DNA from 4 places in the Mesorhizobium marinum genome. Region 3 is predicted to be linked to each of the others. Evidence: predicted binding sites of a transcription regulator. Region 3 holds the regulator's gene; each other region holds the start of a gene.
What was found. Region 3 encodes PhoB, which activates phosphate uptake and scavenging genes when phosphate is short. Its sites were predicted from a motif close to TGTCATNNANCTGTCAT; they were not measured.
Positions count from the first base shown of each region.

Region 1: a site for PhoB is predicted at 5,458-5,474, ahead of ABUE31_RS13410 (RNA degradosome polyphosphate kinase). Genes of this name have one in related genera too.
Region 2: a site for PhoB is predicted at 4,073-4,089, ahead of ABUE31_RS18690 (bifunctional 2',3'-cyclic-nucleotide 2'-phosphodiesterase/3'-nucleotidase). Genes of this name have one in related genera too.
Region 4: a site for PhoB is predicted at 2,529-2,545, ahead of ABUE31_RS02685 (BtaA family protein). Genes of this name have one in related genera too.

Region 1 covers NZ_JBFOCI010000003.1:536,295-544,176, reverse strand. The annotation lists gene fabF (beta-ketoacyl-ACP synthase II) at 1-257, shown strand, start outside; gene mltG (endolytic transglycosylase MltG) at 353-1,558, shown strand; gene ABUE31_RS13435 (YicC/YloC family endoribonuclease) at 1,625-2,515, shown strand; gene gmk (guanylate kinase) at 2,519-3,172, shown strand; gene rsmA (16S rRNA (adenine(1518)-N(6)/adenine(1519)-N(6))-dimethyltransferase RsmA) at 3,189-4,016, opposite strand; gene ABUE31_RS13420 (SurA N-terminal domain-containing protein) at 4,045-4,983, opposite strand; gene ABUE31_RS13415 (zinc-finger domain-containing protein) at 5,137-5,382, opposite strand; gene ABUE31_RS13410 (RNA degradosome polyphosphate kinase) at 5,545-7,749, shown strand; gene ppx (exopolyphosphatase) at 7,746-7,882, shown strand, end outside.
Region 2 covers NZ_JBFOCI010000006.1:175,354-183,235, reverse strand. The annotation lists gene ABUE31_RS18715 (DUF1203 domain-containing protein) at 1-26, shown strand, start outside; gene ABUE31_RS18710 (outer membrane protein) at 149-1,393, opposite strand; gene ald (alanine dehydrogenase) at 1,620-2,738, opposite strand; gene ABUE31_RS18700 (Lrp/AsnC family transcriptional regulator) at 2,897-3,370, shown strand; gene ABUE31_RS18695 (5-formyltetrahydrofolate cyclo-ligase) at 3,372-3,956, opposite strand; gene ABUE31_RS18690 (bifunctional 2',3'-cyclic-nucleotide 2'-phosphodiesterase/3'-nucleotidase) at 4,164-6,167, shown strand; gene ABUE31_RS18685 (hypothetical protein) at 6,277-6,405, shown strand; gene ABUE31_RS18680 (Dabb family protein) at 6,485-6,772, shown strand; gene ABUE31_RS18675 (class I SAM-dependent methyltransferase) at 6,769-7,464, opposite strand; gene ABUE31_RS18670 (hypothetical protein) at 7,513-7,656, opposite strand; gene ABUE31_RS18665 (magnesium transporter) at 7,870-7,882, shown strand, end outside.
Region 3 covers NZ_JBFOCI010000002.1:354,946-362,827, forward strand. The annotation lists gene ABUE31_RS07245 (substrate-binding domain-containing protein) at 5-1,051, opposite strand; gene ABUE31_RS07250 (ROK family protein) at 1,297-2,541, shown strand; gene ABUE31_RS07255 (CRTAC1 family protein) at 2,565-4,190, opposite strand; gene ABUE31_RS07260 (vanadium-dependent haloperoxidase) at 4,193-5,512, opposite strand; gene phoB (phosphate regulon transcriptional regulator PhoB) at 5,626-6,312, opposite strand; gene phoU (phosphate signaling complex protein PhoU) at 6,340-7,047, opposite strand; gene pstB (phosphate ABC transporter ATP-binding protein PstB) at 7,082-7,882, opposite strand, start outside.
Region 4 covers NZ_JBFOCI010000001.1:579,462-587,343, forward strand. The annotation lists gene ABUE31_RS02675 (glycoside hydrolase family 25 protein) at 1-422, opposite strand, end outside; gene ABUE31_RS02680 (class I SAM-dependent methyltransferase) at 585-1,235, opposite strand; gene ABUE31_RS02685 (BtaA family protein) at 1,235-2,479, opposite strand; gene ABUE31_RS02690 (peroxidase family protein) at 2,663-4,228, shown strand; gene ABUE31_RS02695 (cupin domain-containing protein) at 4,392-4,781, shown strand; gene ABUE31_RS02700 (hydantoinase B/oxoprolinase family protein) at 4,793-7,882, opposite strand, start outside.

The sequences.
Region 1 (7,882 bases), on a different contig from region 3:
TTTCCATGTCGTCGACCAAGTCTTCGATCGGGCACCTGCTTGGCGCGGCCGGCGCCGCCGAGGCGATCTTCTCGCTGCTGGCCATCCGCGACAACATCGCGCCGCCGACCATCAACCTGGACAATCCCGAGCGCGAAACCGCGATCGACCTCGTGCCGAACAAGCCGCGCCGCCGCCAGATCGATGTCGCGCTTTCCAATTCCTTCGGATTCGGCGGGACCAACGCCTCGCTCGTCATCCGCCGTTACAATGGCTGAGCGCGCCGCAACGACGCGATTTTGGCCATATTCGTACCTAGGCTTCCACCTGTGCGTCGGGGGAGAGTCGGCCCGATACACGGAATTGAGGCGACATGAGCATTGATCCGCCAAGCAATGGCGAATTCGGCCGGCGGACCCATCCGCTTCAGCCGATCGTCCCGAAGACCGCAAGCGAGGCTCTGCGCCCGGAAATCGGAACGCCGCCGCCGGCCCGCTCGCGCGCCTCGCGCAGCCAGTTCGTCGTGTTCCTCAACTTCGTCGTCAGCTCCGTCATCCTTGCCGTGATCGTTGCCGGCCTTGTGCTTTTCCTCGGCAAGCGGGCTTTCGACGGCCCCGGTCCCTCGACGACGACCACCAATTTCCTGGTTCGCCCCAACACCAGCCTCGCCGAGATCGCCGAGCAGCTGGAGCGCCGTGGGCTGATCAGCGATTCGCGCATCTTCCGCGTCGGCGTGCGCGCCTACGACAAGGATGCAGCGCTGAAGGCCGGCGAATACGAGATCAAGGCGCAGGCCTCCATGCGCGACATCATGGATCTCATGGAGAGCGGAAAGTCGGTGCTCGCCTCGCTGACCATTCCCGAGGGACTGACGGTCGAGCAGGCGTTCCAGCGCATCGCCGAGCATGAGGCGCTGACCGGCGACATGCCGACGGACATGCCGCCCGAGGGCTCCCTGATCGCCGACACGCAGCGCTTCACCCGCGGCACCACGCGCCAGCAGATCGTCGACAAGATGATCGCCGACCAGAAGCGCCTGGTGGAGAACATCTGGAAACGCCGCGTCTCCGACCTGCCGCTGGCCGACATCAACGAGTTCGTCACGCTCGCCTCGATCGTCGAGAAAGAGACCGGCATCGCCGACGAACGCTCGCGCGTGGCGGCGGTCTTCATCAACCGGCTGAACAAGGGCATGCGGCTGCAGTCCGACCCGACCATCCTGTACGGGCTGTTCGGCGGCAAGGGCCGGCCGGCCGACCGTCCGATCTACCAGTCCGACATCGACAAGCCCACGCCCTACAACACCTACGTCATCAAGGGCCTCCCGCCCGGGCCGATCGCCAACCCAGGCCGGGAGTCGCTTGAGGCGGTCGCCAATCCCTCGAAGACGAAGGATCTCTACTTCGTCGCCGACGGCACCGGCGGCCATGTGTTCGCGACGACACTCGACGAGCACAACGAGAACGTCGCGCGCTGGCGCGCCGTGCAGCGGAAACGGGCGCAGGAAGCCGCCGAGGCGGAAAAGGCGGCCAACGCCGACGACGGGACGGGCACGGCGCCCGGAGCCACAGCGCAGTAAGGTCCTCGCATGGCGGCCGCGTGCGGTCGCCGCGGGCAGCGTCATCGGGGCAGGGGGACAGTCATCATGACCTTGCAGAGCATGACCGGATTTGCGCGTTCCGTTGCGGATCACCAGGGCGCGGCGATCGCCTGGGAGGTCAAGTCGGTCAATGGCAAGAGCGTCGAGCTGCGGCTTCGTCTGCCGTCCGGCTTCGAGCGGCTTGAGCCGACGGCCCGGCAGGCGGTCCAGCGCCGTTTCTCGCGCGGCAGCTTCCAGGCGACCCTGACGGTCGGGCGGGCTGGCGGGCTGCAACCCCAGCCGGTGGTCAACGAAGCGTTCCTCAAGGACATCGCAGGGCTGGCGCAGCGCCTGCAGGAGGGTTTCGGCGTCGCTCCGGCAAGCGCTGACGGCCTGCTGGCGCTGCGCGGCGTGCTCGACGTGCCCGAGCAGTTCGAGAGCGAGGAGGCGAAGGCGGCGCTCGACGCGGCGCTCATGGGCGCGCTCGATGCTGCGCTTGCGGACCTCGAGGCGGCGCGCAGGCACGAGGGCGATGCGCTCCGCCTGCTACTGCTTGGCCATGTCGATACGATCGAAGCGCTGACGCAGCGCGCCGAGGCGGATCCTTCGCGCGAGCCGGCGGTGATCCGCCAGCGGCTTGCCGAGCAGGTTCGCATGCTCATGGACGCGGCCGTCGGGCTCGACGAGAGCCGGCTGCATGCGGAAGCAGCCTTCCTCGCCACCAAGGCGGATATCCGCGAGGAGATCGACCGGCTGAAGACGCATGTCGCCTCCGCGCGTTCGCTGCTCGGCTCGGGCGGCGTGGTCGGCCGCAAGCTCGACTTCCTGGCGCAGGAATTCAACCGCGAATCGAATACGCTCTGCTCGAAGTCGAACGCGGCCGCCGTGACCACGATCGGGCTGGAACTGAAGGCCGTGGTCGACCAGTTCCGCGAGCAGATCCAGAACCTGGAGTAGCAGATGACCGCCATTGACGTCGGCTCCCGCATCCGCAGACGTGGCCTGATGCTGGTCCTGTCGTCGCCGTCGGGCGCCGGCAAGTCGACCATCGCGCGCCTGCTGCTGGAGAGCGACAAGGGATTTGAACTGTCCGTCAGCGTCACCACGCGGCCGCGCCGCGGCAGCGAGATCGACGGCGTACACTATCATTTCCGCACCATGCGCGAGTTCGAGATCCTGCGCGACAATGACGAACTGCTCGAATGGGCGGAGGTGCATGGCAATTTCTACGCGACGCCGCGCGCGCCCGCCGAGAAGGCGATGGCCGAGGGCCGCGACATGCTGTTCGACATCGATTGGCAGGGCGCCGAGCAACTGCGCGAAAAGATGCGCGGCGACATAGTCTCGATCTTCATCCTGCCGCCCTCGATGCGGGAACTGAAGGCCCGCCTGACGCGCCGCGCCGAAGACCAGGAGGCGGTCATCGCCAAGCGCCTCGAGAACGCCCGCGACGAACTCGAACACTGGGGCGAATACGATTTCGTCGTCGTCAACAACGACCTCAACCAGTCGTTCCCGGAAGTCCGCTCGATCGTCACCGCAGAGCGCCTGCGCCGCGATCGCCGGCCGGGCCTGTTCGACTTCGTCTCGGGACTGCTCGACGAGAAGGTGTAGCCTGTCGCGCTCCGGCTCAGAGCGCGTTTGCCAGCCGGACGAACTCTTCGACGTCGAGCGTTTCCGCGCGCCGCGTGCCGTCGATGCCGGCGGCCTCGAGCAACCGGTCCCCGCCAAGGCTTTTCAGGCTCTGCCGCAGCATCTTGCGGCGTTGTCCGAAAGCCGCCTCCGTGACCCGGCCAAGCGCCTTCACGTCGGCGGGAAGCGGCGTTTCCCTAGGAACCAGATGCACCACGGAGGACGTCACCTTCGGCGGCGGGGTGAAGGCCTGCGGCGGCACGTCGAAGGCGATCCGAGCCTCGGTGCGCCATCCCGCCAGCACGCCGAGGCGGCCATAGGCGTCCGATGCCGGTTTGGCGACGATACGCTGCGCGACCTCGCGCTGGAACATCAGCGTCATCGACTGGTAGAAGGGCGGCCACTGCGGCAGCGTCAGCCAGCGCACCAGGAGTTCCGTGCCGATGTTGTAGGGAAGGTTGGCGACGATCCGCGACGGGGCGCCGTCGGCGAGCGCGGCGAAATCGGCCTTGAGGGCATCGCCCGACACGACCTCCAGCCGGCCCGGATAGTGGGCGGCGACCTCGGCCAGGGCGGCGAGGCAGCGCTCGTCGCGCTCGATGGCCACCACGCGCCCGGCGCCATGCATCAGCAGGGCCCGCGTCAGCCCGCCCGGACCCGGGCCGACTTCGATGACCGTGGAGCCCGACAGCTCGCCCGCGGCGCGCGCGATCTTGCCGGTGAGGTTGAGGTCGAGGAGGAAATTCTGCCCGAGCGATTTCCTGGCCTGCAGGCCATGGCGCTCGATCACCTCGCGGAGCGGCGGCAGGCCGTCGATGCTCGTCACGCGGCCCCCCGCTCGTTCAAGGCAAGCGTCAGCGCTTGACGATCTTGGCCTTCTCGCGAAGCTCTTCGGTGTATTTCTTGCTGAGCTCTTCGGTGCTCTTGTCGCCTTCCGCGCCGCCCTCGGCCTGGAAGGTCAGCTTGGCGACACGATCGTCCGAGACCTCGCGGCTCGAGCAGATGCCGATGAACTCGACGCCGGCCGGCGTCTCGCGCACGGCGGTCGTGCCGCCGACCTTGGTGTTCTTGATCTGATCGGCCCAGTCGGAGGGCAGTTCCGGCGCAAGCTTGCGGCCGAGGTCGCGCACCGTCACATCGATCAGGCCCTTGGCGAACTGGCGGGTCGTGTTGCAGCCGCTGAAGCGCGCCCGCATGGCCTCGGCCTCGCGCTTGCGCTGGGCGATCTTGCCGCGTTCGTTCTGGGGAACGACGAAGATCACCTGCTGGAGCATGTATTCGGTCGCCGACGGTTTCGCCCCGCCCTGCTGCAGCATGCGGCGAACAACGTCCTGCTCGCTCATCGCCTTGCCGCGGCCACGCCGGCTGAGCGCCTGGCTCCAGCTCATCTGCGAGCGGATGAACTCCTTGAAATGCGGCTTCGTCACGCCGCTCTGGTTCATGATGCCGTCGAGCTGCTTGACGGTCATCTTGTTGGACTTGGCGAAGTTGTTGTAGGCGGCGTCCACCTGGTCGTCGGTGACCGTGATGCCGAGCCGGCGCGCCTCCGAAAGACGCAGCGCCTGGTCGATCATCTGCTTCTCGGCCTCCTCGTTGAGGTTGCCGCCGCGCCGCTGGACCTTCAGGAAGGCCACCCGCCGCTGGATGTCGTAGGATGTGATCGGAATCTGGTTGACGATGACCTTGATTTCGCTCGCCGCCGCCGGTGTCGACATCAGCGCCACGCCGCCCGGCGATGCCGCAATCATCAGCGCCACGGTCGCCGATGTCAGGCATTTCCTCATCGAAAACATCTGGATAGTCCCGTCCTCACCATCTTTCGCCCGTTTGCATTCCATGCCCGTCCTATGCGGCGAAAGAATGTCGGGTCTTGTTGCGTTTTGCCTGCCGTCGAGGCAGGCGAGGCGTCTCGCCACCCTAGCACGTTTTCAAGCCGATGCGGAGCCTCAGGCGGCCCGGTCGAGGTAGAGGCGCCCGGCCGGTCGAGTCTCGTCGGCCTTGAGCGACGGATCGTACCGGTAGAGCGTCGAGCAGTACGGGCATACCTTCTCGTCGTCGGCGCCCATGTCGAGGAAGACGTGCGGATGGTCGAACGGCGGGTTCGCGCCGACGCACATGAACTCCTTCACGCCGATGTCGATCGCCGCGTCTCCGGCGTCATTCTGGAAGTGGGGAATGGATCCACCCGCCATGTCGTGCTCCTCAGCATCTGCCTGCCGTACTGGCCGTTAGCGTTTGTCGCATAACCTTATGCTTTGCAAGCCGCGTGAAATCAAACTGTCGCAAAAGCCTGTCAGAGGGTAGATTGCGCCGGATACCGGCTGCCGAAGCAGGAAAAAGGGGTCGAGGACCATATGAGTGAATTGAAGCCGGCCCAGACGGAGTTCACGGCCGTTGCCACCGCCGACGACATCCCCGGCAACCCCGACCGCTTCGTCAACCGCGAATTCTCCTGGCTTCAGTTCAACCGTCGTGTCCTCGAGGAGTCGCAGAACGCCTCGCACCCGTTGCTTGAGCGCGTCCGCTTCCTCTCCATCTCCGCCGCCAATCTCGACGAGTTCTTCATGGTCCGGGTGGCAGGCCTTGCCGGCCAGGTGCGCGAGGGCATCGTGGCGCGCAGCCCCGACGGCCGCACGCCCGAGCAGCAGCTCGAACAGCTCCTGGTCGAAGTCGGTCGCCTGCAGGAGGACCAGCAGAAGAGCCTGTCCGACCTCTTCGGGCTGTTGCGCAAGGAAGGCATCGAAAGCATCTCGGCCGACCAGCTCGCGAAAGACGAGCTGTCGTGGCTGGAGGAGCATTTCCTCGAGCAGATTTTCCCGGTGCTGACGCCGCTCTCAATCGATCCGGCGCATCCGTTCCCGTTCATCCCCAATCTCGGCTTCTCGATCGCGCTGCAACTGCGCCATCTCAAGGACGGAGAAGGCATGACCGCGCTGCTGCGCCTGCCGACGGCGCTTAGGCGCTTCATCAGGCTGCCCGACCGCAAGTCGCAGATCAGGTTCATCCCGATCGAGGAGACCGTGGGCCTGTTCATCGGCAAGCTGTTTCCGGGCTACGAGGTCAAGGGTTCGGGCACGTTCCGCATCATCCGCGACAGCGATATCGAGGTGGAGGAGGAGTCCGAGGATCTCGTGCGCCTGTTCGAGACGGCGCTGAAGCGCCGGCGGCGCGGCTCGGTGATCCGCATCGAGTTCGACAGCCAGACGCCCGAGGAACTGCGTGACTTCGTTGCCGGCGAACTCGGCGTGGCCGGCAACCGCGTCAGCGTCCTCACCGGACCGCTCGCCGTCAGCCAGATCTCCGAGGTCGTGGCGGTTCCGCGCGACGACCTGAAGTTCACGCCATACAATCCGCGCTTCCCGGAGCGCATCCGCGAGCATGGCGGCGACTGTTTCGCGGCCATCCGCGAAAAGGACATCGTCGTCCACCACCCCTACGAATCCTTCGACGTCGTCGTGCAGTTCCTGCGGCAGGCGGCGGCCGACCCCGAAGTCGTCGCCATCAAGCAGACGCTCTACCGCACTTCGAACGACAGCCCGGTGGTGCGCGCGCTGGTGGACGCGGCGGAGGCGGGCAAGTCGGTGACGGCGCTGGTCGAACTCAAGGCGCGCTTCGACGAGGAGGCGAACATCCGCTGGGCGCGCGACCTCGAGCGCGCCGGCGTCCAGGTCGTGTTCGGATTCCTCGAGCTCAAGACGCACGCGAAGATGTCGCTGGTGGTGCGCCGCGAGGACGGCAAGCTGCGCAACTACGTGCACCTCGGGACCGGCAACTACCACCCGATCACCGCCCGCATCTACACCGACCTGTCATTCTTCACGACCGATCCGGGGCTGGCGCGCGACGTCGCGCAGATCTTCAACTTCATCACCGGCTATGCCGAGCCGACCGCCAACATGAAGATCGCGCTGTCGCCCTACACGCTGCGCAGCCGCATCCTCGACCACATCGCCGGCGAGATCGAGCACGCCAGGGCGGGCCGGACCGGGCGCATCTGGATGAAGATGAACTCGCTGGTGGACCCGATCGTCATCGACGCGCTCTACGACGCCAGCCGGGCCGGCGTCGAGATCGACCTCGTCGTGCGCGGCATCTGCTGCCTGCGTCCGCAGGTGCCGGGCCTTTCCGAGAACATCCGCGTCAAGTCGATCGTCGGGCGCTTCCTCGAGCACAGCCGCATCTTCTGCTTCGGCAACGGGCACGGCCTGCCGTCGGACGAGGCGATCGTCTACATCGGCTCGGCGGACATGATGCCGCGCAACCTCGACCGCCGCGTCGAGACCCTGGTGCCGATCACGAACACGACCGTGCACGAGCAAATCCTGGGCCAGATCATGCTCGGAAACATAATGGACAACCAGCAAAGTTTTGAAGTATTGCCCGACGGCACCTCGCGGCGCATCACGCTCGACGAGGGCGAGGAGCCGTTCAACGCGCAGGAATACTTCATGACCAACCCGAGCCTGTCCGGAAGGGGCGACGCGCTGAAGTCCCACGCGCCGAAGCGGATCGCCCAGTTCAAGCGTCGTGCGAAGTCGAATTCGTCCAAGGCCGGATGATAGCCCTTTCACAGGGGCGGTTGCAGGACCGCAGGCCGCTTTCCATCGTGGACATCGGATCGAACTCGATCCGACTGGTCGTCTATGAGGGCATTGCGCGTTCGCCGACCGTGCTGTTCAACGAGAAGATGCT
Region 2 (7,882 bases), on a different contig from region 3:
ACCAGTGCCGTATCGAACTGGGGTGACGGGGAGGGCGGATCTCCGGTTCGCGACGACCTTCCCATGCGGAGCCGCAGCCGTTCCGCCCGGAAAGCAAAAGGCCCGCCGCATTGCAGCGGCGGGCCTTTGTTCGAGACGCCGGGGCGTATCAGTTGAACTTGTATTTCGCTCCGACCCGCACGGTATGGAATGACGGCTCGATGCCGTCGGGGCCGCCGTCGAAGTCTTCGCTGTCATACTGCGAGTAGCGATACTCGAGATTGAGCGAAACATTCTCGGTCACAGCCGTTTCGAGGCCGCCGCCGACGCTGAAGCCGCTGGAATCCCAGTCAAGCCCATCGCCGATGATCGAGGGAACATCGAACTCGAAGTGCTGCCAGCTGTAGCCGGCGAGCGCGTATGCAAGGGTCGTCTCGCTCATCTTGAGGCCGGCGCGCGCCAGAATGTCGAAGCCGTAGTCGGCATCGAGACTTATGCTGCCGCCGCCCATGCTGATCTCGGTGGAGATGCCGGAATAGCGCCCGTCCACCTGGACACCGGCGACCCAGTTGCCGAAGTCGTGGTCGTAACCGACGTTGAGTTCGCCGAAGATGCCTTCACCGCCGAGCCCGTTGAACTCGCCGCCCAATTCATAGACGCCGGCTCCCGCGCCGAGCGCGCCGCCCACGTAGAAGCCGGTCCAGTTGTAGGCCGGAACCTCGAACGACGCTCCGCCGCCATTGTTCATGCCGAAGCGGTAGTTGGCGCCCACGCGGAAGGTATGGCTGGACACGTCCGAATCGAAGATTCCGTCGGGAGCGCCGAGGTCCTCGAGGAGGTTGTTGGTGCCGAACTGGGTGAAGCGGTATTCGGTCTTCAGGGTCCAGTTGCCAGCGACGGCCGTCTCTACGCCGACGCCGAGGAAGTAGCCGTCGCGGTCCGAGTCGAGATCGCTGCCTGGACCCATGAAACCATCGATCTCGCCCTTCTGCCAGGCGTAGCCGCCGAGCATGTAGCCAAGGGTCGAGGGCGTCAGCAGATATCCGGCGCGCAGACCGAGATCGAATCCATAGGTGTCGGACGCCGATGCATCGGATCCGAGCCTCGTCTCGACGCCGCTGTAGTGTACGTCCGCCAGAGCGCCGAACAGGAACCGGGGCGAGACCATGTAGTCGTAGCCGACGGTCAGTTCACCGAAGACGCCTTCGGCGCCGAAGCCGTCCAGGTAACCACCGCCGAGCCCGCTCAGCCTAGCGACATTGGCGCCGGCACCAACGCCCAAGCCGACGTAGAAGCCGCCCCAATTGTAGCCTGCTACCGGCGCCTCCTCGACGACCGCGTCCGCCGCGTGGACCGCCGAAGCGATCGCCACCGCCGATGCCGCGCCGAAAAGAATCTTTGTCAGTTTTGTCATATGCCACCCGCCCATGCGTTATTTCCGCAGGACATGTACGCGGGTCGCGGCTTCAGGGCTGTAACAAAACTGCCACAGCCGCACGCTTCTCGAAAAAGCGTCGGATCAGGGGCAGGAAATCGAGCCCTTCAGGACACTTAGCTGGCTTGGGACGGGCAATTCAAATTCTCCCGGGCAAGAACGAAACGCCCTCCGAGGAGGGCGATTCGATGCACCGGAAAACGGGTCAGGCGGCCACCAGCGCCGCCTTCGGCTCGGCCATCTCGTAGCCGAGGGCTTCGGCCACCGCGCGGTTGGTGACGCGGCCCTTGTGGACATTGAGCCCGTTCCGGAGATGAGGCTCGTCCAGCAGCGCCTTGATGCCCTTGTCCGCCAGCTGCAGCCCGTAGTGAAGCGTGGCGTTGTTCAGGGCGTGCGCAGATGTCACCGGCACTGCGCCCGGCATGTTGGCGACGCAGTAGTGGATGATGCCGTCGACCTCGTAGGTCGGGTCGGCATGGGTGGTCGCATGCGACGTCTCGAAGCAGCCACCCTGGTCGATCGCGACGTCGACCAGAACCGCGCCCTTCTTCATCCCCGACAGCATTTCGCGCGAGACGAGTTTCGGCGCGGCTGCGCCGGGAATCAGCACCGCGCCGACCACGATGTCGGCCGAGAAGCACTCTTCCTCCAACGCCTCGATGCTGGCGTAGCGCGTGTGCACGCGCCCGTTGAAGAGGTCGTCGAGCTGACGCAACCTGGGGATCGAGCGGTCGATGATCGAGACGTCGGCGCCGAGGCCCGCCGCCATCTTGGCCGCATGCAGGCCGACGACGCCGCCGCCGATGACCGCGACCTTGCCAGGCGGCACGCCGGGCACGCCGCCAAGCAGCACGCCGCGGCCACCATTGGCCTTCTGGAGCGCGGTCGCGCCCGCCTGGATCGACAGGCGGCCAGCCACCTCGGACATCGGCGCGAGGAGCGGCAGCCCGCCGCGCTCGTCCGTGACGGTCTCGTAGGCGATGGCCGTGACGCCCGATGCGAGGAGGCCAGCGGTCTGGTCCGGATCCGGGGCCAGGTGCAGGTAGGTATAGAGGATCTGGCCCTCGCGCAGTTGCACCCATTCGCCGGGCTGCGGCTCCTTGACCTTCACGATCATGTCGGCCTGGGCAAACACCTCCTCGGCCGTCCTGGCGATCCTTGCGCCGGCGGCGCGATAGACGTCGTCGCCCGCGCCGATGCCGGCGCCCGCTCCGGTCTCGATCAGCAGTTCGTGGCCGTGCGCGACATACTCGCGGACCGCGCCGGGCGTGAGGCCGACGCGATACTCATGGTTCTTGATTTCCCTGGGGCACCCGACGCGCATGCGAATTCCTCCTTCTGGCCGTTTGGGCCATGCTCCCTGTATGGTCGCGATTAGAACAGAAGTCGCACCGAACGTGTTTGCGAATGTCGTTGCGCCGAAGGGCAGAAAAGCGATATTCGTTGCACGAAATCCCGCACGCTTCGCAGAAGGTTCGAATATTGCCCCTCGACAGGATTGATATCGCCATTCTTGAAGCCCTGCAGAAGGACGGGCGCATGTCCAACGCGGCGCTTGCCGAGACCGTCGGGCTGTCGCAATCGGCCTGTTCTCGTCGCCTCGACAACCTGGAGAAGTCCGGTGTCATCCGCGGTTATCACGCAAGGCTGTCGAACGCGGCACTCGGCCTGCAGATGACGGTGATCGTCCACATATCGCTCTCCGGCCAGTTCGAGAAGACGCTGTCGGAATTCGAGGCGGCGGTAAAGCGCTGCCCCAACGTGCTGTCCTGCCACCTGACTTCGGGCGAACACGACTACATCCTGCGCATCGCCGCCCGCGACCTGCCGGACTACGAGCGGATCCACAAGGAGTGGCTGACCGCCATGCCGCATGTGACCAGGATCAATTCATCCTTTGCTCTGCGTGAAATCGTCGACCGCACGACGATGGGCATGAAGCCGGAACTCGCATAGCTCAGACGGTCACCACCTCGTCCATCGGAATGTCGTGCGGCTGGGGATATATCGTGGCGATGTGCTGGCTGGCGTAGCCGACGCCGACGACCAGCGGCTTTGTGGGCAGGGAGGCCAAAGTGCGGTCGAAGAACCCGCCGCCATAGCCAAGCCGGAACCGCCGGTCATCCACGCCGACCAGCGGCGCGACAACCACGTCCGGAATCACCGGATCGCCCTCCGCGGGAACGGGAATGTTCCAGACGCCCTTTTCCAGCCGGTCGCCCGGCCGGTATGCGCGGAACACCAGGGGCTGCGCCTTGGCGATGACGACCGGCAGCGCGGCGACGCCGCCGCGCCCGGTCACCGAGGCTGCCCAGGGACGCAGGTCGGGTTCGCCCCGGAAGGGCCAATAGAGGCTGACGGTGCGGCCGGCGACATCGCCTATCAACGCGTCGAGGCGCTGGGCGATGGCGACGGAGAACCCGGCGCGACGGTCGGCCGGTATGGCCAGCCGCTCGCCGATCAGGCGCTCGCGCTCGGCCTTGCGCCAACGGGCGATTTCGGGCCAGGGCGGCATGTGCTGGCGACCTGCGTCATGATCCATATGCAAACGTTCCTCCCGTGAGCCACCCAGCATAGCGCGCCCGCCATCCGCCGGCTTGCGCATCGGCGACATGGTCGCGGACAGTGCGGCGATCACGCTTTCGTGCGCCGGCAAAGTTTCATGCCGGCGTCACGCGGATCTGCTGGACTTGCCAGGGCGGCGAGGCGATGCTGGCGCAAGGCATCGCTTCCTCACGAGGAGAACACCATGTCCGAATTCCCCCGCACCGATATGTCCCCGCTGTCGCGCCGCGCCTTTCTCGCCGCCACGGCATCGGCCGGCGCGCTGGCGGTGCTGCATCCGTTCTCCGCCCGCGCGCAGGCAAACCAGGCGCATCTCCGGATCATGGAGACGACGGACCTGCACGTGCACGTCTTTCCCTACGACTACTATGCAGACAAGCCGAACGACACGATGGGCCTTGCGCGCACGGCCTCGATCATCGACGCGATCAGGGCGGAGGCGACCAATTCGATCCTGGTCGACAACGGCGACTTCCTGCAGGGCAATCCCATGGGCGACTACATCGCCTACCAGCGCGGCATGAAGGACGGCGACGTCCACCCCATCATCAAGGCCATGAACACGCTTGGATACGACTGCTCGACGCTCGGCAACCACGAGTTCAACTACGGCCTCGACTTCATGTTCAAAGTACTGGCCGGCGCGAACTTTCCCTTCGTCTGCGCCAACCTGACAAAGGGCCAGCTGGCCGGCGACCCGACAAAGGACGAACTGTTCCTGAAGCCCTACGTCATCCTCGACAGGATGGTGAAGGATGGCACCGGCGCCGAGCATCCCGTCCGCATCGGCCTCATCGGTTTCGTCCCGCCGCAAGTCATGACCTGGGATTCCAGGCACCTGACCGGCAAGGCGGTGACCCGGGACATCGTGAAGGCCGGCGAAGCCTGGGCGCCGCAGATGCGGGAGGAGGGCGCGGACATCGTGGTCGCCCTGTCGCATTCCGGCATGGGCGAACCGGCCTATGTCGAGATGGCGGAAAACGCCTCGCTTGCGCTCGCGGGGGTCGCCGGCATCGATGCGATCGTCACCGGCCACAGTCACCTCGACTTCCCCGGCCCGAAATTCCAGGCGAAGGACGGCACCGACATGCCCGGGCTGGACGGCGCAAAGGGGCTGGTCAACGGCAAGCCTGGCGTGATGGGCGGCTTCTGGGGTTCGCACCTCGGGCTGATCGACCTCCTGCTCGAGCGCGACGGCAGCGCATGGAAGGTCGTGGGGTCGACCAGCGAAGCGCGTCCGATATCGAGGCGCGTCGACGGCAAGACCGAGGCGTTGGTCGAGAGCCGCGTGGAGGTCGAGGATGCCGCGAAGGCGGAACACGAGGCCACGCTCGCCTATGTGCGCACGCCGGTCGGCAAGACCTCGGCGCCACTCCATTCCTATTTCGCGCTGGTCGCAGACGACCCGTCGGTCCAGGTCGTCTCACAGGCCCAGACCTGGTACATCAGGGATATGCTGAAGGACACCGGCTACAAGGACCTGCCGGTGCTTTCCGCGGCCGCGCCGTTCAAGTCCGGCGGGCGCGGCGGTCCGGACTACTACACCGACGTTCCGGCCGGCGACGTGGCGATCAAGAACGTGGCCGACCTCTATCTCTACCCGAACACCGTGCAGGCGGTGGCGATCACTGGCGCGCAGGTCGGGGAATGGCTGGAAATGTCGGCCGGCATCTTCAACACGATCGAGCCAGGCAAGGCCGATCAGCCGCTGATCAACCCGGAATTCCCATCCTACAATTTCGACGTCATCGACGGCGTCACCTACCGGATCGACCTATCGCAGCCGCCGAAATACGGTCCGAAGGGCGAGGTGCTGAATGCCGCCTCGAACCGCATCGTCGACCTTATGTTCGAAGGCAAGCCGATCGACCCCGCCCGGGAGTTCGTGGTGGCGTCAAACAATTACCGCGCCGGCGGCGGCGGCAACTTCCCGGAGATCAATCCGTCCAAGGTGATCTTCCAGGCGCCCGACACAAATCGCGACGTCATCGTGCGCTACATCGTCGAGCAGGGCACCATCAATCCGTCGGCCGATGCCAACTGGAGTTTCGCGCCCGTCGAGGGCGCGTCGGCGATCTTCGACACCGGCCCGAAAGCGAAGGAGCACATAGTCGACGTGAAGGCCGTCACGATAGAGCCCGCGGGCGAGGGCGCCGATGGTTTTGCGCGCTATCGCATCATCCTCTAGCAGGGAGCGATGTGCGCCGGGCAGCGAGTGCGGGCCGCCTTGCGCCGCCGGCACGGGTTGTCTGCCCGGTCGAAAAGGCGGATGTTCCTCCGATCACGGGAAGCACGCCATGCGCTACGTCATTGGAATTTGCATCGTGACGGCATTCCTCATCTGGGATGTCGGCTACAACGACGGCCGCTACATCACCGCCACGGTGATGGAGTTGAAGCGGCTGACGGCGATGGTCGGGGCCTGACCGGCCCCCCCGTGTAATTCCGCCGCGTTGACCGCGATCCTCCGGGCTCATAAACAGCCGCCATGTTCCGGAGGCCAAGGTGATCAGGCACATCGTCTTCTTCAGCGCGAAGCGGCATGAGTCCGCCGAGGCGGTACGGTCGGGGCTCATGGCGCTCGGCGCCATCCCGCATTCCAGCGTCTTCGAGGTTTCGCTGAACACCAAGGTCGATCCGCTCTGCGACGAGGTCGACGTTGTCGTCTACGCGGAATTCGCGGACGCGGCGGCGCTCGCCGCCTACAAGGCGCATCCGACCTATGCCGAGACGACGGCCCGGGTCAGGCCGTTGCGCGAGTTGCGCCTGTCTGCCGACGTTGTCGCCGGCTAGGCTGACGGCCCGGCAAAGAGGCTGACGGAGGCGCCGAGCCGCTCGACGATCCAGCGATGGCGCCCGGCCGACCGCGGCAGCAGGAACGCTCCCTCGGATTCGCTGGTGACCGGATCCTCGCCGCGATAGGCAAGCACCGGCTGGTCGGGGATGTAAGCGGCGAAACGCTTAACGACGTCGGCGCCGTAGACGCGCCAATGGCCGTGCTTCTCCGGTTTCGGGAAGCCCCAGTCGCGCGTCACCTCCTCGCGGAAAGGATCGGGGAAGGCGAGGTAGAGCATGCCGTCGGAAGAGACGATGCGGAGCAATTCGTTGAGCGCCGCGCGGTCGTCGCCGACATGTTCCAGAACGTGCGAGCAGATGGCGATATCGTAGGCGGCGTCAGGCCGGTCGATTGCCTGGATGTCGAGGCCACCGGGTTCCCCGTAGACCGAAAGCTCGTGCGAGGCGAACCAGGACGCATCGACGGTCGGATCGGGGCTGAACTGGATCGCCTTCCAGCCGGCGAAGGTCTCGACGCCCAGCCGATCGAACATGATGCGGAATATGCGGTGGCGCTCGAGCGACTGGCACCCGGCGCAGCGTGGCATCGCGCCGTTGGGCGCGGTGCGCCCCTTGGGGCCCGGGCCGAACACCGTGCCCGCGCAGATCGGGCATTGCGGTTGGCCGAGCGCAGCGGCGTATGCGGTCATGGAACTTCCTTCGGGGGTGTTTCGGGCAGCGGCAGCCTGGCGCCGTGCTTAGTCATATTCGCCGGGCACGCAAAGGCCGCTGTCGACCGAGCGCGCATCGCAGGTCTTTGGCTTGGTGCCGTAGTCGGTTTCCTTTTTCGTCGACTGGCATGCGGCCAGCAGCGCGACGACGAGCAGAAGGACGAGCCGCATTTGTTTCTCTCCCTGTCGCCATCGCGCCGATGCGCGTGGCAAGAGCCGGCATAACCCGCGACAGGCGTTGGCGACAAGCCGAAAGGATCGGCGGAACGGGCTGGTCCGAGCCCCATGCGACCGATCCCACCGCCAATTTCCCTTGCTGAACGGCTTGCCGCTCTGTCAATCTCGACTGGTACGGCCGTGGCGCTGATGTTCGGAGAGCATTTGATGAGCGGGCAAC
Region 3 (7,882 bases):
CGCGTCAGTTGCAGGCGGCGACCGAACCCGCGGCGACGCCGGCGCAGGCCTCCTCCTTGGAGATCCAGCCGGCGCCGATCACGTCGCCGAGGTTGTCCTTGGTGATCGGGTTCGGGGGAATGAGGATCGAGTTCATCTCGACGCCCTTGGCGCCGCCCGAGAACTTGGCCACGCCCGGAAGCGCATCCATCGCGGTGCCGTCTGCGAGAGCGACGGCAGCCTCGCCGGCCATCTTGCCAAGCACGCGCGAGTCCTTCCACACCGACACCAGCTGCGTCCCGAGCGCGACGCGGTTCAGCGCGGCCTTGTCGCCGTCCTGGCCTGTCACCGGAACCGAGCCGGCAAGGCCCTGCGCGTCGAGCGCCGCAACCACGCCGCCGGCCATGCCGTCATTCTCCGAGATGACCGCGTCGATGGCGTTGTCGTTGGCGGTCAGGCACTGCTCCATGTTCTTCTGGGCAGCGTCGGGCTTCCAGCCGTCGGTGAAGGTCTCGCAGACGTTCTTGATCTTGCCGCCATCGATGTTGTCCTTCAGGACTTCCATGATGCCCTGGAAGAGGAACGTGGCGTTCGGATCGCCCTTGTCGCCCTTGATGAAGGCGAAGTTGCCTTCCTGCTTGCCCTTCTCCAGCATCGTCTTGGCCATCAGACGACCGACGCCGATGTTGTCGAAGGTGATGTAGAGCGCGTTCGGATCCTCGAACTGCACGTCGTAGGCGATAGCCTTCATACCGGCGTTGTTGATCTTCTCGATCGACGGCAGGATGGCGTCGGAATCGAAGGCGACGACGAGAATGACATCGACGTTCTGCGCGATCAGGCCTTCGATGTCGGCCGCCTGCTTCTGCGCGGATCCCTGCGCGTCCGTTGAAATGTACTTGTCGCCGGCCGCTTCGACGACCGCCTTGATCGCGGCTTCGTCGGTCTTCCAGCGCTCTTCCTGGAAGGTCTTCCAGGAAACGGCGATCGTCTTGTCCTTCGCCGTGGCAGCTGCCGTCAAACCAAACGACAGCGCAACGCCCGCCAGAACGGCGGTTGCAAACTTCCTCATGATTGTCCTCCCTGCGCCTGCAGGCGCCACAAACCCAGATCCAGGTGTGCGAGACTTTTTTCGAGCCTCGAAAAAATAGTGACGCAAGGTCCGATCCCTGTCAATATGTTTCCGGCCCGCTTGATCGCCGGCCGCGAAACAAAGATGAAGGTGCCGGCCGCTCCTGACATCATTGTCAGCCCCAGATGGCGGAACGCAGCACTAGTCGAGCCGGCCGCAGCCGGTGAAGGAGGAAACGCGGAACGATGTCGGCAGGAATCCGCCATGACGATCTGCGGCGGCGCAATCGCGCGATGGTCATTTCGGCGGTTCGCCGGGCCGGCCAGCCGTCACGGACCGAAATCGCCTCGGCAACCGGGCTCAGCCACTCGACGATCTCCGCGATCTCCGCCGATCTCATCGGCGAAGGCATCCTGACCGAAACGAAGGGGGCGGGACAGGCCGCCGCAAGGCGCGGCCGGCCGCAGGTGGCGCTCGAGCTCAATCCGGCGGCCGCGACCGTCATCGTCGCGGTGCTGACACTCAACGAGCTTTCGGCGGCGGCTATCGACTACTCCGGCGCGCTGGTCTCGGAAGACCGCCGCCAACTGACGACGGCGACCATCACGCGCGACGAACTCACGTCCGAACTGACGGCCATGATACGCCGGCTGATGAGCGGGCGGCCGTCCGCACAACCGCGCCCGCTGCGCGTCGTGCTCGCCATCCAGGGCATCACAGACGCCGCGGCGCGCGTCATGCTGTGGTCTCCGATAACGCCGCACAGGGACGTTCCGTTCGCCGACATTCTCGAGCGCGAATTCTCTATCCCGGCAACGATCCAGAACGACTGCAACATGATGGCGATCGCACTCCGCTGGCGCGATCCGAGCCGCTACCTGGAGAACTTCCTGGCCATCCTGCTGTCGCACGGCATCGGCATGGGACTGGTCCTGAAAGGGCAACTCTTCTCCGGCACGCAATCGTCCGGCTGCGAGTTCGGCCACATGATCCACCAGCCGAACGGCGCGCTCTGCCGATGCGGCCGGCACGGCTGTGTCGAGGCCTATGCCGGCGACTATGCGATCTGGCGCAATGCGGTCGGGATGAATGAAGCATCGCTTCCGGAAGACGGCGTCAGCGCCGCCGACATGCAGGCGGTCGCAGTGCGCGCGCGCGCCGGCGACGGTCCCGAGCGCGAGGCCTACCGCAAGGCCGGCACGGCGATCGGCTATGGCATCGGCAGCCTGTTTGCATTGATCGATCCGGCGCCGGTGGCCTTCGTCGGCGCCGGGGCGGCTACCTTCGACCTGCTGGAGCCTTCGATCCGCAAGGCGATCGCCGAGACCGCCGGCGGACAGCACCCCGACCCCATTCCATTCGACATCATCCCCGACGAGTTGCCGCTCATGAGGGAAGGCTGCGCCATGCAGGCGCTCGCCTTCGTCGATTTGGAGGTATTCGCGGCAGGACCGGCGCCAGCCGAAGGCGGCGGCAAGGCGGTGGCCTGACCGGCGTGCGAGCGCCGTCGGCGTCAGGCAGGGTCGAAAGGAACCGGCGCCTCGCCACGCCTGAGGACATAGAAGCGCCCGGCTTCGACGGGCTGCCATTCGCCGGCGGTTCCGTCCGGCCAAAGGACACGCACCTCGGCCGAGGTGATGACGCCAAGGCCGAAATGCCACCAGCCGGCCTGCCCGCCGGCATGTCCGCCGCCCACCGTCACCTCGCGCCGCATGACCGGCATGCCCTCGCAACGCAACTCGATCCACGCGCCGACGCCGTCGCGGTTCGGCGCATCCTGCTCGAGCTTCACCCCGATCCAGCCGCCCGCGCCCGCCGTCGTGTTGCGCCAGATCTGCGCCGGTGAATTGCGATTGACGACGACAAGGTCGACAAGACCGTCCAGGTTGAAGTCGGCGAGCGCCGCGCCCCGGCTCTGCTCGACGCTGGCGACTCCGGCCTTGTCGCCGACCTCCACGAACTTGCCGCCGACTGTCTGCAGCAGCAGGTTGTTCGGGTCCTTCATCGCGAAGTCCGGCATGTCCCAGACATTGCCCTTGGCGATGAACAGGTCGACGAGCCCGTCATTGTTCACGTCTTCGAACTGCGTATGCCAGGCAGTGCTCGGCTTCAGATCGTCGCCGAAATACGGCCGGTGCGCTGTGACGTTGCTGGGATAGGCGACATCGGCATAGGCCGGCTTGGGCGACGATCCGTCCTTGGGAACTACGGCAAGCGTCTGCAGCTTGTTGTCCGCCATGCTGGTCAGGAAATATTCCGGATATCCGTCGAAATCGAGGTCGTAGCTGGCGATCCCCATTCCCCAGATGCGCAGATATTTCCAGCCCTCGTCCGCGGTATAGAGCGCCGGCAGCTTGCCCGGCTCGACCTTCCACATCTGCTCCTGGCCGCCCTCGTAATATTCGCGGTCGTTGGAGACGCGCAGCGATGGCGTGCCCGAACGGTTCCAGTCCGTGAACAGGATCGACAGAGGACAGAAGCTCGGCTTCAGAGCGATGGGCGCGTCAAAGCCCCGCGCCCCGGCGGCGGGACGAAGCAGCCAGTTGTCGGTGCACGAACCCCAGGGGGAGATTTCCTCGCGCCGGTCGATGTAGCTGCCGACCGCGATGGTCGGCCAACCGGCCCCCTTCTCCCAGGTCGCGGAGAGCGACGTCCACCACGCATCGCCGCCGGCAAAACTCCAGGCTTCGTTGGCGCGCTCGAACTTGCAGCCGCCAAGACCGCGCATCACGACATTCTCGCCAACCCTCAGCAGGACGATGTCGGTGATGCCGTCGCCATCGACATCGAGCGGGTAGGCGCCGCTGACCTTGTCCAGTTCGAGGCCGCTTGGTTCTACCGTGAACGCAAGCACGCCGCCGCGCTTGCTCGCATTGCGATAGAAACGGGCGGGCTGCTCGCCGCCGGCAAGCAACAGGTCCGGATAGCCGTCACTGTTGCAATCGAAGGACGCCGCCCCGCCGCCCACCATATATTCCCACTCGCCCTTGTAGACATTGTCGATTCCGGCGCTGGCCGTCTCCTCGACGAAGCTCGGGACGACGGGAGCGGGGGCGCCGGGCAACGGCTCCTCGGCACGCGCGGCCGACATCCCTGCCCACGCCAGCACGACGGCAAACCCGCACAATCCGAGGCGCATCGTCATCTCCTCGTCCTCAGCTTGTTGGTATAGCCGCCAATGCAGCGGCCCTGCTCGAGGCCGTCCACGATGGCGGAGCGGAAGTGGATGCCGCCGTACATCCTCGAGATGCCGGCCTCGTCGGCGGCCGCGCGGAAACTCTTGAAGCTGCGCGGGTTGCGTCCGTCGGGCGAGCCGGTCTTGTCCTCGAATGCGTAGTTGTCGCCGAAAAACGCGGTCAGCACGGCGTCCATGGCGCCGGAGACGGTGCTGTGGCCGCTCGGATACTCTGGAAAGGGCGGCGTGTTCAGGATCGGCTCCCACTTGGGGTCGACGACCTTCTTGATGTAGGTGACCGGGCGTATGAGGTTGAAGGCATATTTGTCATGCCAGCAGCCGACAAACGCGTCCGACATCGCGACTCCCATGCGCGCCAGCAGGTCGACAGTGTCGTCGAGCGAAAGATCGGCCTGCTCCGCGACCTGCAGCGCGATCGATATCCAGTGGCCCGGCGGGGTCATCGACAGCATCGGGTCGTCCGACCAGAAGCGGGCAATGGCGATCTGTTCAGGCGTGGCGCTCTTTGCGGTCTCGTAGACCTCGATCGCCTCCTGGTAGAACTGCGATCCGGGCTCGGTGCTGTAGGGCGGATTGCCCGGCGTGCCGCAGGTCGAGCCCGAGGGCGTCGCGAAGGTGCGGTTGTTGCCCCAGCCCGGCAACAGCGGCAGTTGCTGCTGGCGGATCGCGCTCGTCGGCACCCACTTGTCCTCGCCGGCAGGCAGGTCAAGCTGTTCAGGAAAACCCATGTTGGTGACGGTCGCGCCACCGTCATCCATCGACCATTCATGGATGCTGGCGGCCACCGCCTTGCCGAAGGTTTCGCTGCGCGCCACGACATCCTCGGGCACGCCGTCGATGACCATCGACCGCCATTTCTTCTGCGCGGCCCTGATCGCGCGCTGGCCGGTAGGACCGGTATTGCCGAAATAATAGACGATCGCGTCCGACATGGCCGCGCTGGTAACGACCGCCTCGTCATAGATCGCTCCCGGTTCGCGCTGAGGCACCGACGTGTGCCCCTGCAACTGGCCGACAAGCGACACCAGGCTGTCCGACCCGCCAACGGCGGCCTCGAAGGCGGTGACGCCGAGATAGCCGAACGAACGGCTCGCCACGGGCGGCGAATAGGTCGCGGTATGCCGGACCAACTCGTTCATCAGATAGTACCAGTCGCGCAGCATCTCCTGCGACGTCGGGCGCGCCGCCGCCTGGGCAGGCAGCACCGCGCACCAGGCCAGCATAGCCACGGCAAGCGCCGCAAGCATGCGGGCGAATGAACGCATGGACTCCTCCCTCAAGCGCCGCCTGCTATTTTTTTCGGCGCTCGGAATAATATGCACCGGACATGCTGGCGCGGCAAGGGCGCTGCGCTGCAGACCGTCGCGGGAGGAGCGGATCAGTCGTCGCGGATGGCGTAGCCGGCGCCGCGGATGGTGCGGATCACGTCCGGCATCCGGCCGTTGTTCACCGCCTTGCGCAGCCGGCCGACATGAACGTCGACGGTGCGTTCGTCGATGTAGATGGTCTCGCCCCAGACGTTGTCGAGAAGCTGGCTGCGCGAGAAGACGCGGCCCGGATGGCGCATCATGAATTCAAGCAGCCGGAATTCGGTCGGGCCGAGCTTGATCTCGTTCTTCTTGCGGTAGACCCTGTGCGCCTCGCGGTCGAGCATGATGTCGCCGACCTTGAGCACGGAGGACAGCACCTCCGGCTTCGCGCGACGCAGCAGCGCCCGAACCCGGGCCATGAACTCCGGCGTCGAGAACGGCTTGACCAGATAGTCGTCGGCGCCCGTCGAGAGGCCGCGCACCCGGTCGGATTCCTCGCCACGCGCCGTCAGCATGATGATCGGCAGGCGCTGCGTCTCCGGGCGCATCCTGAGGCGGCGGCAAAGCTCGATGCCGGAAATGCCGGGGATCATCCAGTCGAGAACCAGCAGGTCGGGCGCGTGCTCCTGCAGCCGGATCTCCGCCTCGTCGCCGCGCGTCACGATCTCGACCTGATAGCCTTCGGCCTCGAGATTGTAGCGAAGCAGAACGCCGAGTGGCTCTTCGTCCTCGACCACCATGACTTTCGGAGCGATCACCTTGGGATGCCTCCTGTCGTCGCGCTATTCGGCCAGCACCGAGAGCTGGGTCTCGTCCAGCTTCGGGCGGCTCACCGGCAACTGCTCGCCGGTCACCACATAGTAGGCGTTCTCGGCGATGTTCGTCACATGGTCGCCGATGCGCTCCAGATTCTTGGCGCAGAACAGGAGATGCGTGCAGGCCGTGATGTTGCGCGGGTCTTCCATCATGTAGGTCAGGAGTTCGCGGAACACCGCCGTGTAGCGGGCGTCGATCTTCTCGTCGTCCGTGCGCAGCGTCCTCAGCCCGTCGGCGTCGCGAGCCACATAGAGCTCGATGACGCTCTGGACCTGGCGCAGCACCAGGTCTGCCATGCCTTCGATGCCATGCGAAAGATTGCGCGGTGTGACGCCGTGGCCGACGGCGCTGACCCGCTTGGCGATGTTCTTGGCAAGATCGCCGATGCGTTCGAGGTCGCCCGCCATGCGGATGGCGCCGACGACGGCGCGCAGGTCCTGCGCCATCGGCTGGCGCTTGGCGATCAGCGCGATCGAACGATCGTCGAGTTCGCGCTGGCGTGCGTCCATAATGGCGTCATCGGAGACGACCCGCTGCGCAAGCGCATTGTCCGAGGTCACGAGCGCGCGGATCGCCGCGCCGACCATCGAGCCCGCCAGTTCGCTCATGTCGCGAATGAGCTGCTGGATGTGGTTCAGGTCGTCGTCGAAGGAAGTGACGGTATGTTCGCCCATCGTTGAGAGCCTTTCGGTTACCTGGTCAGGCGGCTCAGCCGAAGCGGCCGGTGATGTAGTCCTGCGTTCGCTTGTCGTGCGGGCTCGTGAAGATCGTGTCCGTCGGTCCTTCCTCGACCAGCACGCCGAGATGGAAGAAGGCGGTCCGCTGCGAGACGCGCGCGGCCTGCTGCATCGAATGGGTGACGATGACGATCGTGTAGTTCTGCTTCAGCTCGTCCATCAACTCCTCGACCTTGGCGGTCGCGATCGGATCGAGCGCCGAGCAGGGCTCGTCCATGAGGATGACCTCCGGCGACACCGCGATCGTGCGGGCGATGCACAGGCGCTGCTGCTGGCCGCCCGACAGCCCGGTGCCGGATTCGTGGAGCCGGTCCTTGACCTCGTTCCACAGCGCCGCCTTCTTCAGGCTTTCCTCGACGATGCCGTCGAGTTCGGTCTTGTTGCGCGTCAGTCCGTGGATGCGCGGGCCATAGGCGACGTTCTCGTAGATGGACTTCGGAAACGGATTCGGCTTCTGGAACACCATGCCGACGCGGGCGCGCAACTCGACCACATCGATCGCCTTGTCGTAGATGTCCTGCCCGTCGAGCGTGATCTTGCCGCCGATCCTGGCGACGTCGATCGTGTCGTTCATGCGGTTCAGGCAGCGCAGGAAGGTCGACTTGCCGCAGCCGGACGGACCGATCAGGGCCGTGACCTGGTTCTCGGGGATGTCGAGGCTGATGCCGAACAGCGCCTGCTTCTCGCCGTAGTGGACCGTGACGTCCCTGCCCTGCATCTTCACAGCGCGTTCGTTCGACATCGGCGACAGCCTGTTCTCGATCGCTGCTTC
Region 4 (7,882 bases), on a different contig from region 3:
AAGAAGTGATAGGCGGCGCGCGGCACGCCGGCGGCCTTGGTGTTGCGCCAGTGCTCGTCGAAATAGTCGTCGATGCGGTCGCCGCCCTCGGTCGCCTTGATGAAGGCGAAGGAAACGCCGCTTGCCTTGGCCTTGTTCCAGTCGACCGAGCGCTGGTATTTCGAGACGTCGGTGCCGTGCACGGCATAGTGCCACGGCGCGCCGCCCTCCCACTCATGCGGGTCGGTGTCGGAGAAGCGCGGATGGCTGACCGAGACCTTGGTCGATGTCGTCGCCGGGGTGGTCGACGGCATGATGTCGTCCATCGACGAACAGCCGGCGACCGCAAGCACGAGGCCCGAGGCGAGGCAGCGCGGGCCGAGCAGCCGGATCGCCCGACTGCCTGCCGAAAGCAATGCGCCCCAGTGCGACCTCTCCAGCATTCGTCCCCGACCCCCGGCGGTGCGTCCTGCCCGCGCTCGACCGGCGAAGTCCTGAACCGTCATGGTTGATTTTCGGTTGACGGGACGACGACCGGTTGGGCGAATCCTGCCTGTTCAAACACGGCAAATCAATGGCGAGACGGTGTCGGGGAGGCTCGACCGCTAGCGTTTCGTCGCCACGGCATGCACGGCATAGCCGCGGAAAAGGGAATCGAAACAAAGCGTTGCATCGACGCGCCGGCATTCCGATTCAAGCACTTCACGCAGGGAATCACGCGGCGTGACGTGGAATTTCGCCAGCCATGCACGCAGCGCCGTCCTGAACCAGGCCGGCAGGCCTTCCTGCCGGCCGAAGTCGACGATATGCAGCGAGCCGCCCTCGTCGAGGGCAGCCAGCGCCGCGCGGATCGTCCGCTGCCAGTCGGGAATCATCGACAGGGAGTAGGAGACGAACACGCGGTCGAAGCCGGCGCGACCGAACAACGCCGCCGGGTCGAAGGCGGTGGCGTCGCCGCGCGCCAGGGCGACGCGCCCGGAAAGGCCGCGCCGGCCGACGGTCGCGGACGCCGTCGCCAGCATCTCGGCGGAAATATCGAGCCCGTGGAAGCCGGCCTGCGGGAAGGCGGCCGCCGCCTGCACGAGATTGCGGCCGGTGCCGCATCCGAGCTCGAGCGCCGCGCCGCCGTGCTGCAGGTCGAGGCCGGCGATGAGCCGGTCGCGGCCGAGCAGGTAGTATTTCCGGGTCAGGTCGTAGACATGGCGCTGGTGGCGGTAGACGCCGTCCATCAGGTCGGCATGCGGCAGCGCGCTCATCAGGCCGCGCGCCTGTAGAGGTGGAAGCCGCCGTAGATCGCCGAGCGGTCTCGCGACAGGTATTCCAGCGATTCCTTCTCGGCGTATTGCCACTGCGACAGAAGGGCGTCGGAGACGCGGCCGGGCAGGACGCTTTCGGCGGCGGCGGTGCGGAAGATCACGCGGGCGCCCGGCGCGGCGGTGCGGGTGATCTCGGCCCACAGCGCGTTGAGCTGCGCATCGCTCATCCAGTCCTGCGCGTCGAGCAGCACGAAGCGGTCGACCGACGCCGCCGGCTTCTTCGCCAGCAGTTCGGTGAAGTTGACGTGGTGCACGGCCACGCGGCCGGCGTTCTGCCTGACCGTGGCGTAGTTCGCCCGGTCGAGATAGGCGGGCAGCGCGCCCTCGCCGGGCGAGGGATAGCGCCGCGCGAACGCCTGCCACGCGAAGTAGTTGTCCCTGAGCGGGAAGTCGCAGGCGAGCTTTTCCAGCCGGGCCTTCAGCACGCCGGCCATCGAGCCGTCGCCGGTGCCGATCAGCGCGTCGTATTGCGCCGGCGGGATGCCGAGGCCGAACAGCGAGGACTTGCGGGAGAGCACGAGCCGCAGCAGCTTCTTGTCGAAGATCGGGGCGAGGCGCTCCTCGAAGAAGCGGCGCTGGCTGTCGATGTCCCCGGCGTCGAGCATGTCGCGCGGGTCGATGCCGAACATCCTCGCCGTGCGGTGGCCGGCGGCGATGAACAGGCCGAGCAGCCCGGTCGCGTAGAAATTGGCGTCGAAGGTGGCGATGCGGCGGCGACCGCGCCAGCTGCGCTTCTCCCAGTAGCGGCGTGTCGCGGCGTCGAGATGCGGCGCCAGGAAACGATCGTAGGCGGCCGAGTTCGTCGCGTTTCCGGCTTCGCCGAAGAAGCGGAAGAGGTCGGCCTGCGCCGGAAGGTGCATGACGGCCGCGAGCTTCAGGCGGTTCAGCGCGATGTGCGCGGTGTTCAGGTCCACAGCGTCGATGTGGGCGGGCGAACGCGTGAGGTAGGCGAGCACGTTGCAGCCGCCCGACGCGATGGTGACGATGCGATGGCCCTCGAGCAGGTCCATGGCCTGCATGTCGACCTCGGGATCCTCCCAGATCTGCGGGTAGACGAGGCCGCTGAAGAGCAGCGCGAACAGGCGCTCCGAAAAGCCTGCCCGCGATAGCGCCCGGTTCTGGTAGACGGCCTTGCCGAGCTGGCGGTTCCGGCGAAAGCCAAGCTCGCTGGAAAGGTCGGTCATGACGGGCGAATCTCCCATTTGCCTATCCGCAAGCGGGTATCGTGACGCCGTGACAGCTGCGTGACGGTCCGGAAATCGCGTACAGCCTTGGATTGTTGCTTTCGTTCTTTACAATCTATAGATGTATATCTACGTAAGGTTGCAGGGACTTGCAACCTGCGCCGTTCACGGTCGGAGGGTGTCGTGGCTACTTCCAAACATGGTTCCGCCGTGCGCGGAATGGACAACGTCCCGCATTCGAGCATCCGGGACCAGCGCTTCGGGCGCATGTTTCGCTATCTGCCGGCCGCCGACTATCCCGAGTCGGCGCTTGTGGAACTCGGCGAGACGGTTGCCCATGGCGAGTTCGCCGAGCGGATCGCGGCCGGCGTCGAAGTGGACACTGCGCTGAATGAAACGGACGAGAACGAGAACACGGCGATCCCCTCGGGCTACACCTATCTCGGCCAGTTCATCGACCACGACATCACCTTCGATCCGATGTCGTCGCTGGACCGCTTCAACGACCCCGACGCGCTCCAGGACTTCCGCACACCGCGCCTCGACCTCGATTCCGTCTACGGGTCCGGCCCAGACGACCAGCCGTTCCTCTACGACAGCGACGGCAAGCACCTGCTGCTCGGCGATGACAAGGATTTCGACAAGAGCAGGAACAGCGGTCCCGACCTGCCGCGCAACACGGCGAACCCGCGCCGCGCGCTGATCGGTGACAAGCGCAACGACGAGAACCTGATCGTCTCGCAACTGCACGCCACGTTCCTGCGCTTTCACAACAAGGTTTTCGGGACCGAGGCCGGCGGCGACTTCGACCTCGCCCAGCAGATCGTGCGCTGGCACTACCAGTGGATCGTGCTGCACGACTTCATTCCGCGCATCGTCGGCCCGCAGACCTATCAGGAGGTGATCGGCGGTCCCGGTGGCATGCCGGTGCACCGGTTCTATGACGCCAAGGGGCGCTACGCGTTCATCCCGGTCGAATTTTCCGTCGCCGCCTATCGCTTCGGTCATTCGCAGGTCCGGCCGAGCTACGCGCTGAACCGCATCGTCAGGGGCCCCAACCCGACCGAGCAGCCGTTCGGCGGCGCCAAGGCCAGGTTCCACCGGATTCCCATATTCTCGCTGATGGACGTCGCCAAGAACCCGCTCGCCAACCTGAACGGGTTCAGGGAACTGCCCGACTTCTGGGCGATGGACTGGGCCTTCTTCTTCGATGGCGTGGCGCCGCATGGCGGAGCGCCGGACGGCGCGATATTGCCCCAGCCGTCCTACCGGATCGACACCACGCTCGTTGACCCGCTGACCAGCCTACCCGACAGACAGAACGAGATGAACCGGGCGCGCCGCTCGCTGGCGACGCTGAACCTGCTGCGGGGCTGGCGCATGGGCCTGCCTTCCGGCCAGTCGGTGGCTCGCAAGATGGGGCTCGATCCGCTCGGCGACGACGTCCTGTTCGACCATCCCGATCCCGCTCGCGCCGCGGCGCGCAAGGCACTGCTCGACCATTCGAAGAACCGCATGGCGGGCAGTTGCCCGCTCTGGTTCTATCTCCTGCGGGAAGCGGAGGTGCTGGCGGGCGGGGCACATCTCGGGCCGGTGGGCGGCGTCATCGTGGCGGAAGTCCTTTCAGGCCTGATCCTCGAGGATCGCTTCTCCTTCCTCGCGCAATGGCCCAACTGGCGACCGACGCTACCCGGCGCCACGCCCGGCCAATTCACCATGGCAGACCTCATCAACTTCACCAACGCCTGAGGCCCGTTGACTGGCATGGCGGCAATCGTCGGCATGTCAGTTGGCATGCACGGTCGCCGCGCCTATCTTCCGCCCTCCGCATGGGCGAGGGCGCCCGCGCTTCCACCCCAGGATCGCGCCGCGCCTCCCTTGCCTGCCTCTTTGTCTGGCCCGGAGGTCAAAATTGTCCCGAAAAGACTTCGATCCCACGACGGTCGCTCCCGACGGTCGGGAGCCGTCAAAGGCGCGGCTCTTCGACGGCACGGCCGATGGTCCGCATCGCGGCTCCGTCGACGGCGAGGTCCTGGGCACGCGTGTCACGGTGCTGACCTACGGCAACGACGAGCCGGGAGTCGGCCCGCCGCTGCATGTGCATCCCTATGACGAGGTGTTCGTGGTTCAGCAGGGCCGCGCCCGCTTCTTCGTCGGCGACAAGGTGATCGACGCCGAGGCCGGCGACACCGTGCTGGGTCCCGCCGGGCTGCCGCACCGCTTCGTCAACCTCGGTCCGGGGCGCCTGCAGACCCTCGACATCCATCTGTCGCCACGCTGGATCCAGACCAATCTGGAGTAGCGGGCCGCGCCTCAGGAGGCTCCGAAACCGCCCGCCGTCGGCGTGGTGACGATGACAGCCTCGCCCGGGTGCAGCACGGTCTGGTCGCAGGCCTTCAGCGTCTCGACGCGGCCATCGAGGCGGCGCACCTCCGTCCGGCCGACCTCGCCGCTGCCGCCGCCTTCCAGCCCTTCCGGCGGCCGGCTGCGATGCGAGGACAGGATCGCGCACTCCATCTTCTCGAGGAAGCGGACGGTGCGCCTGGTTCCGTCGCCCGCATGCCATCTGCCCTTGCCGCCAGATCCTTCGCGGATGCGGAAGTCCTCGAGCAGGACCGGGAAGCGCAACTCCAGCACCTCCGGATCGGTCAGCCGCGAGTTGGTCATGTGGGTATGGACGCCGGAGGTGCCGTCGAAGCCGCGCCCGTCGTTCATGCGTCCGGCCGGCGACCCCGAGCATATCGTCTCGTAGTACTGGTATTGCGCGTTGCCGTAGGTGAGGTTGTTCATCGTGCCCTGCGCGTTCGCGAGCGCGCCCATCGCGCCGAAGATCGCATTGGTGACGTGCTGCGAGGTCTCGACGTTGCCGGCGACCACGGCTGCCGGGTAGGCGGGCCTGAGCATGCAGCCCTCGGGGATGACGATGTTGATCGGCCTGAGGCAGCCGGCGTTCATCGGGATGTTGTCCTCGACCATCACGCGGAATGCGTAGAGGACGGCCGCGCGCGCCACCGGCTCCGGCGCGTTGAAGTTGTTCTTCATCACCGGCGACGTGCCGGTGAAGTCGACGGTGGCCCCCCGGCTTTCGCGGTCGACGGTGATCCTCACCCTGATCGTCTGGCCGGTGTCGGTCGCGTATTCGTAGGCCGAGGCATCGGGCAGCCGCTCGATGACGCGCCGCACGCTCTCGGCGGCGTTGTCCTGCACATGGCCCATATAGGCCTCGACCACGTCGAGCCCGAAATGCCGGGTCATCTTGCGGAGTTCGGCGACGCCCTTCTCGTTGGCGGCGATCTGCGCCTTGAGGTCGGCGATGTTCTGCGCGGGGTTGCGGGCCGGGTAGGGATGTTCGGTCAGCAGGGCGTGCAGTTCCTTCTCCAGGAAGACGCCGCGATCGACGATGCGGAAATTGTCGATCAGCACGCCTTCTTCGTCGACCGTCGTCGCAAGCGGCGTCATCGATCCCGGCGCGGTGCCGCCGACATCGGCGTGATGACCGCGCGAGGCGGTGTAGAACAGGATCTCTGCGCCGGTCCCGTCGAAGACCGGCGTCACCACGGTGATGTCGGGCAGGTGGGTGCCGCCGTTGTAGGGCGCGTTGAGCGCGAAGACGTCGCCTGGACGGATGTCTCCCTGGTTCAGCCGGATGACCGTCTCGACCGAACGGTCCATCGAGCCGAGATGGACGGGCATGTGCGGGGCATTGGCGACCAGCGCGCCGTTGCGGTCGAACACCGCGCATGAGAAGTCGAGCCGCTCCTTGATGTTCACCGAGGACGCCGTGTTCTGCAGCGTCACGCCCATCTGCTCGGCGATCGACATGAACAGGTTGTTGAAGACTTCCAGCATCACCGGGTCGGCTTCCGTGCCGAGCGCTGCGCTGCGCACCTTCTTGGTCGTGCGCGTCAGGAGCACGTGGTCCTTGGCGGTGATCGCGGCGCTCCAGCCGGGTTCGACGACGATCGTCTGATGGCTCTCGATGATGAGGGCAGGCCCGCCGATGACATTGCCCGGCCGCAGCGCCTCGCGCCGAAACACCGGCGCATCGCGCCATTCGCCGCCGCAGAAGAGCTTTCGTGTCTCCCGGGCCTTCGCTTCCGTTTCGACAAGCGCCCGGTCGGTTTCGTCGCGGCCGGACCTGCGGCCGTCCTCGCCCTGCATCTCCACGGTTTCGACGACCAGCCCGCGGTCGGGGTAGGTGAAGCCGAACTGCGCCTTGTGTGCCGCCTCGAATGCGGCTCGCGCCGCTGCGATCGAGCCGTTTTCGTGGCTGACGGGCAGGGCTGTGTCGGTGCCGTCGTAGCGGACATGCAGGATGGGCCGCAGGGATATCGCGGCTTCCGGGACGCCCTGGGCGACGAGTTCGTCGAGGACGGGTCCGCGCAGGGCCGCGAGCGCCGCCAGAATGTCGGCGGCGTCTTCCTCGGCGAGCGGCCGCACCAGCCCCTGCTGGCGCGAGGCGAAGACGCTGGACATGCCGATGCCGTAGGCCGACAGCAGGCCGGAGAAGGGGTGGATCAGCACCGACTGCATGCCGAGCGCATCGGCGACCAGGCAGGCGTGCTGGCCGCCAGCGCCGCCGAAGCAGTTGAGCAGGTAGCCGGTAACGTCGTGGCCGCGCTGCACCGAGATTTTCTTGATGGCGTTGGCCATGTTCTCGACGGCGATGGTGACGAAGCCTTCGGCGACCGCCTCCGGCGTGCGGCCGTCGCCGATCTCCGCCGCGAGCGCCGCGAATTTTTCGCGGACCATATCGGTGTCCAGCGGCTGGTCCTGGCCGGGGCCGAAGATCGCCGGGAAGAAGTCGGGCTGCAGCTTGCCGAGCATGACGTTGGCGTCGGTGACGGCGAGCGGGCCGCCGCGCCGGTAGCAGGCGGGGCCGGGACTGGCGCCTGCGGAATCCGGGCCGACGCGAAAGCGCCCGGCCTCGAAATGCAGGATCGAACCGCCGCCGGCGGCAACGGTGTGGATGCGCATCATCGGCGCACGCACGCGCACGCCGGCGACCTCGGTGTCGAAGGCGCGCTCATACTCGCCGTCATAGTGCGCGACGTCGGTCGAGGTGCCGCCCATGTCGAAGCCGATGACCTTGTCGAAGCCGGCGAGCCGCGCCGTCTCCACCATGCCGACGACGCCACCCGCCGGCCCCGACAGCAGCGCGTCCTTGCCCTGGAACATGCTGGCTGCGGTGAGCCCGCCGGAGGACATCATGAACATCAGTCTTGGTGAGGTTGTGGATACACCCCCCTCTGGCCTGCCGGCCATCTCCCCCTCAAGGGGGGAGACTACGCCTTCATTTCCGTCGTCGCTCGATACCGCAGGATTGTCGCCGCCATCCGAGATCCCGATCTCCCCCGCAAGGGGGCCGGCGCCCAATTCCTGGCTTACCCGACTGACATACCG